3 regions of the Lysinibacillus sp. CD3-6 genome follow, and region 1 is predicted to be linked to each of the others. Evidence: riboswitches for the same ligand, from Rfam matches in the RefSeq annotation. Region 1 holds a riboswitch; each other region holds the start of a gene.
The links. Region 1 has a riboswitch for S-adenosylmethionine ahead of metA (homoserine O-acetyltransferase MetA). Riboswitches for the same ligand answer to the same signal wherever they lie in the genome.
Positions count from the first base shown of each region.

Region 2: linked by a shared signal. The riboswitch ahead of FH508_RS22525 (cyclase family protein) and the one ahead of metA (homoserine O-acetyltransferase MetA) in region 1 are both predicted to bind S-adenosylmethionine.
Region 3: linked by a shared signal. The riboswitch ahead of FH508_RS01760 (O-acetylhomoserine aminocarboxypropyltransferase/cysteine synthase family protein) and the one ahead of metA (homoserine O-acetyltransferase MetA) in region 1 are both predicted to bind S-adenosylmethionine.

Region 1 covers NZ_CP085880.1:2,337,023-2,339,296, forward strand. The annotation lists gene panF (sodium/pantothenate symporter) at 1-288, shown strand, start outside; gene FH508_RS11340 (nucleotide excision repair endonuclease) at 389-760, opposite strand; SAM riboswitch class I at 1,081-1,190, shown strand; gene metA (homoserine O-acetyltransferase MetA) at 1,297-2,232, shown strand.
Region 2 covers NZ_CP085880.1:4,545,433-4,547,706, forward strand. The annotation lists gene FH508_RS22520 (YuzC family spore coat inner layer protein) at 212-517, shown strand; SAM riboswitch class I at 627-728, shown strand; gene FH508_RS22525 (cyclase family protein) at 979-1,716, shown strand; gene FH508_RS22530 (DedA family protein) at 1,782-2,274, opposite strand, start outside.
Region 3 covers NZ_CP085880.1:364,674-366,947, forward strand. The annotation lists gene FH508_RS01755 (glycerol-3-phosphate acyltransferase) at 1-594, opposite strand, end outside; SAM riboswitch class I at 752-866, shown strand; gene FH508_RS01760 (O-acetylhomoserine aminocarboxypropyltransferase/cysteine synthase family protein) at 980-2,274, shown strand, end outside.

The DNA of each region.
Region 1 (2,274 bases):
AATCCACCAGATTTACTTGTTTGGCTTAATTTATTTGCATTTGGTGGCCTAGAAGCTGTCTTTATTTGGTCAGTCGTCCTAGGATTATATTGGAAAAAGGCCAACAAATATGGCGCAATTGCTTCCATGATTACGGGCATGACGTTATACATTGTGATTGATCGCTTTTATCCGTCAATCTTTGGTATGCATACAGTGACAATCCCGATAGTAGCTTCATTTATTATCTTTGTTGTTGTAAGCTTACTAACAGCTAACAAATTTAAAGACGAAAAAATATTTATCTAAATACCAAAAACCCACGAGAGATACCTCTCTCGTGGGTTTTTTTATATGAATAACGCTAAAAAAGAAAACCGTTAGCAAGTGGTTGCTAACGGCGTTTATCTTAATAAAATACTTTTTCAAGATTATATTTTGCGCGGAAAGTGTTAATAGCATATGTTTCGTAAATTTCACGTTCCATTGGATCATCAATTTCATACACTTCAATTTTGAAAATTTCATCACGATATTTTTTCATTGGTGATACGTTATCTTCAAAATGCTTTTTAATGCGTTGACGAATTTTGCGCGCTTTTCCTACAAATAATAGCTCATTTTTTTCGTTGTAGAATAAGAATATGCCACCTTTTTCGCGAGTGATTTTATGGAAATCAATAAAACCATGGAATGGTGTGATTTCTACATCACCTGGTTTTAATACTTGCTCACGTTGACGAATTACTAAGTCTGGTTTTGGGAGTTCAATTTTAATCAAAATATTTCACGTTCCTCTCTGTTACTAAAGGTATATGTTAACATAATACCTCCATGATTACCATTACGTTTTCTTCTACAAAAATCAATTTACAATGCATGAATGTTTATCGGGTTACAATTGTCATTGGTTTGTCATTTACGAAGGCTAATTGATGTAAAAAATGATATTTAACCAGTAGATACGTAACTCACAAAAGAAATAGATACTTTAATGATAGTGTTCATCAAAAAATAAACTTCCATTCATTTAAATACTAAATATTCTATGTATTATTGAAATTCTTAATTGTTCATGATACAATTCTTTTTAATTAAATAATCTTATCAAGAGAAGCTGAGGGATTTGGCCCTATGACGCTTCAGCAACCTCTAACAATGTTAGAAAGGTGCTAATTCCACCAAAGGATGTTTCCTTTGAGAGATAAGAGTGAACGTGATAATTATCCTTCTCATTCTTGCTCTAATGGAATGAGGGGGATTTTTTAATTTTTAAATAGATAGAGAGAAAAAAATTAAAGAAAAGGGGAATACAGCATGCCTATTAATATTCCGAAAAACTTACCAGCTGGAGAACATTTACGTGGGGAAAAAATATTCGTTATGGAAGAAGACCGCGCTAAAACGCAACAAATTCGTCCTTTAAATATTTTAATTTTTAATTTAATGCCAGAAAAAGAAAAAACAGAGCTACAATTACTGCGATTGCTCGGTAATACACCATTACAAGTGAATATTACATTTTTAAATACAGCAACACATGAGTCTAAAAACGTGAGTAAATCACATTTACAGCTATTTTACTCGACGTTTAAAGAAATTCGCCATCGCCGCTTTGACGGTATGATTATTACGGGTGCGCCTGTTGAAAAAATGGCATTTGAAGAAGTGAATTATTGGGAAGAAATTTCAGAAATAATGGATTGGTCTGTGAAAAATGTTACGTCCGTAATGCATATATGTTGGGGTGCACAAGCTGCACTATATCACCATTACGGTATCGGTAAATTTGAGCTACCAGAAAAATGTTCTGGCGTCTATTCACATGTCATTACCGATTTAACGGTCGATTTAGTGCGCGGCTTTAGTGACTTATTTACAGCACCACATTCACGCTATACATCGGTTTCCATTGATGAAGTACGTAAGCACCCAGATTTACGCTTACTGTCCTATTCAGAAGATGCTGGCGTCTTTATCGTGCAGTCAAAGGATAATAAGAACATAATGATTACAGGTCACTTAGAATACGACGCGACAACATTAGCTGATGAATATTACCGTGATGTTGAAAAAGGAATTGATATTGCGATTCCTGTTAACTATTTCCCGAATAATAATCCTTCTAATGAGCCGATTAATACATGGCGAGCACATACGCATTTACTATTTTCAAATTGGCTTAACTATTATGTTTATCAGGAAACACCGTACGAATGGGATTTTGTTGATGAGATTGAATACCATATTTAATATGGGACTATTGCCATTGCGTTTTACAGCGATAAGAACCCC
Region 2 (2,274 bases), 2.2 Mb from region 1:
AGAGGACTACGCTAAGCTTTGTTAGCTAAGAACGGGCTACTTCAACACAAAATAGAATGCCACTACATAAGATACACTAAGATATTAGCTATAGATTGGAGGAATTCTGCTGTATTACAATCCTTATCCGTATTATGTTTATGTACATCAATATCCAAATTGGGGCGTTGCTAATTCGTCTTTCCCCCACCATTTACCTGGACAGCTTGCGATGCCCACATCTCCAAACCCAAATCAGTACCCGCCTATTAATACATTGAAGTTGAAGACATCTGCCAAACAAATTCAGCCGATTATGCAGCAGGCCCAATTATTAACAGAGAAAATTGAAGGGTCCGATCAGTTTGCCCATGATCTTAAAAATGCCGCACAGCTTTCCAAGCAAGATGAAGTCCAAAAACTCATTTCTTCTGCAGGTGTTACAGCGAAATTCGAAGCGAAATATACGCCAGACAATATTCGAATTGTTTTATCAGAAGGTGGGTGCTGTAGTATCGCAATCATTTTATATTGGTAAGAAAGAAGGCATCTTATTTTTTATAACCATGCACTCCTATAGAACTTGTAAACTATTTATAATTATGCTAAAGTATTTGTTATTACTATTTCTGAAAATTCATATATTTTTCTTATCAAGAGAGATGGAGGGATTGGCCCTATGAAGTCTCAGCAACCAGTCTTAGGCATGGTGCTAATTCCAAATGGTGAAATTCACCAAAAGATGAGAAGACTGACTTCTGTTACACGAGAGTCCTCTTCTACAAGTAGGGCTCTTTTTTTATTTTAATTAATGGTTAATTTCCTATTAGTTTTTCTAAGAAAAATTATGAACTTTTGAATGTAGTAGGCTTGAGCTTGTCCGCGAAAGCGTTCGCCTGAAGCGTAACGATGGGAATAATCATTCTTTTTTCACTTCGATGTTCGTATTTAATGACGCAATTGATTCACCACTCATAATTAAGAAAGCAGGGAATAAAAATGACAAATGAACTTTTACAAGCATTACAGCTATTAAAAACTAAGCAATGGGTCGACTTAACACATACATTCGGGCCAGACTCTCCTCATTTCTTTATGTTTGAAGATGCAAAATTTGAAACGCTATTTTCTCATAATGACGGCTTTTTTGCACAACAATTTACGTTTCCTGGGCAATATGGAACGCATATTGATCCACCTATTCATTTTGTTGCAAATACGCGCTACTTAGACGAATTAGAATTAAAAGAACTTGTCCTTCCGCTTATTGTTATAGATAAGTCCAAGGAAGCAGAATTGAACAATGACTTGACGTTAAGCGTACAAGATATTTTAGATTTTGAAGCAGAATATGGAGAAATTGAAGCAGGTACATTTGTTGCACTGCGAACTGATTGGAGTAAACGTTGGCCAGATAAGGACTTATTCAATAATAAAGATAAAGACGGTCATAACCATATTCCAGGTTGGGGATTAGAAGCGTTGCAGTTTTTATTTACAGAACGGAAAATCAATGCCATCGGTCATGAAACATTCGATACAGATTCAGCGGCGGATTTCCGTAAAAATGGAACGTTAGATGGCGAATATTTTGTACTAGATCAGGATACATATCAAATTGAACTGATGACAAATTTAGATAAGCTACCAGCCAAAGGAGCAGTCATTTTCAATATTGTGCCAAAGCCTGAAAAAGCTTCTGGATTCCCTGTGCGTTCATTTGCAATTTTGCCTTAAATTTAAATAAAAATGGTCTGCCTCAAATGCCAAATAAACATTTGAAGCAGACCTTTTTTTACTATTTATTTAATAGTATTTCTTTTTTTAAATACAAAGTACACAATCAGCATTAATACGATAAACACCAATATGGCATATAGGCTGTATTGAGATAAATACATGCCAACAAAACGCCATTTATTTCCGAGTACTTTCCCTAAAGTAATAAAGGTGAAAGTCCATATTATTGCACCTGCATACGCATAAACAGCAAACTTTTTATAGGGATAATTATTAATAGCTGCAATATATGCTGTTAGATGACGAACACCAGGTATAAAATAGCCAATTAATAATAGGACAGGCCCTATCTTTTCAAACAGTTTTTTCGTAAACTCAATTTTTTGTGCAGTAATATGAACTTTCGGCCCATATTTTTGTAATAGCGGTAACCCAAATCGACGACCGACAAAGTAGCTGAGGGTGATGCCTCCTGCAGCTCCCACTGCAGCACTTATTAATGCAGGAATATGTTCTAAATTTTCACGATAAACATTATATCCTACATAGGTTAAA
Region 3 (2,274 bases), 2.0 Mb from region 1:
GAATAGTCTTTTAATATTTTCGATATGCAAGATGAACGCTATGCATAAAAGGAGAATAGAAATGATCGTTGGGCCGATGCCAGGTATCCATAAATAGGTAGCTGTACAAAATACAATATAAAATTCTAACACACCGACAATTAAATAGTTTGTTGCTAAAGATAAAATCACAAATAAGATAAGTGCACATAATGCAATTTTCCAATCGACGGCAAGTAAAATTCCGATAATGGAGGCAGTTCCTTTGCCACCTTTGAAGCCCATATGGAAAGGGAAGTTATGCCCTAAAATAACACTAGCAGCCATTGTATAGATTAAGAGCCACATTTGTACTTCAGTGAATTGTGATGCATTAGAAGATAAGTAGTAAATAGCACAGAGAATAGCACCAACGCCTTTACCAATATCAATTAGGGCCACTAATATGCCGTATTTCCAGCCAAGAGACAGCGTTGCATTTGAAGCACCAGCATTGCCATGACCAGTCTTTTTTAAATCTACACCTGATAGAAATTGTGCCACTTTAGAGCCGTGAATACAGCCAATGAAATAACCAATTATTATAATAATAAAAAATACCATGGCTTTTTCCATAAAAAATGCTCCTTTCATTTTATATTCTTTATATAGTGTATGTGCTCTTATTACGTAAATTAGCAGACAGAAGTTTCAGAAAAAAATAAATTTTACTGTTGACAGAAAAAAAGTCTATGTTTATACTGTGTAACAACGATGGAAATTGAATCACATACTCTTATCAAGAGCGGCGGAGGGAATAGGCCCTACGATGCCCGGCAACCAGTGAGTGACGAACTTGCTAAGGTGCTAATTCCTACAGATTCTTACTTGGATCTGGCAGATAAGGGGAGGAAAACTTGCAACCGCAACCCTCTTCTTAACTGAAGAGGGTTTTTGTTTTCTACACATAAATCCTCCTCATCTCCGGTACCATCGTAAAACCATTAAGGAGGAAGAAAATATGTCGAATTTCAAACCAGAAACATTACTATTACACGGTGGTCAAGAGCCTGACCCAGTAACAGGCTCCCGAACTGTACCAGTGTATCGTTCAACAGCTTTCGTATTTAAAGACACTGCTCATGCGCAACGTCTTTTTGCATTAGAAGAAGCGGGCAATATTTACACACGTATTACAAACCCAACTGTAGATGTTTTTGAAAAACGCGTCGCATTATTGGAAGGCGGGACAGCAGCAGTAGCACTTTCATCAGGTGCAGCAGCTATCGCATTTTCAATTTTAAATCTTGCAGGAGCAGGGGATGAAATTGTAGCAGCAAGCTCTTTATACGGAGGAACATATAACTTATTAGCAAATACACTACCAAACTACGGTATTAAAACAATTTTCGTAGATGAAACAAATCCTGAGAACTTCCGATCTGCGATCAATGAAAACACAAAAGCGGTGTTCGCTGAAATTTACGGCAATCCAAGCTTAAAGGTTTTAGATGTAGAAGCAGTAGCAAATATTGCGCATGAAAATGGACTGCCATTAATTATCGATAGCACATTTGCCTCACCATACGGCGCAACGCCAATTGACTTTGGTGCAGATATCGTTGTTCACTCCGCGACAAAATGGATTGGTGGACATGGAACAACTTTAGGTGGCGTAGTTGTAGATGCGGGGAAATTTGATTGGACACAAGGAAGATTCCCTAGATTTACAGAGCCAGACACTTCTTATCATGGATTAAGATATGGTATTGATACAGCAGCGGCTGCATTTGCAACAAAACTGCGCGTGCAATTACTACGAGATTTTGGTCCAACATTAAGTGCGGATGCTGCCTTTAACTTACTACAAGGTTTAGAAACGCTTCATTTGCGTATTCCTAAACATAATGAAAATGCATTAGCAGTCGCTGAATATTTACGTAACCACCCATCTGTGGAATATGTGAATTATAATGGATTAGAGGATTTTGCGTCGCATGATTTAGCAAAAAAATACTTGAAAAATGGCTTCGGTTCAGTGCTTACATTTGGCATAAAAGGTGGACGAGAAGCAGGGCGTCAGCTAATAGACAGCGTAAAATTATTCTCACACGTAGCCAACGTTGGAGATGCAAAATCATTAATTATTCACCCAGCATCAACAACACATCAGCAACTATCTGCTGAGGAATTAATCCAAACTGGCGTATCCGAGTCGCTCATTCGCTTATCAATCGGTTTAGAGGCAGTTGAGGATATTATTGCAGACCTAGAGCAAGCAATTGCACAAGTAACAGCAGCTACACAAAAAGTAGA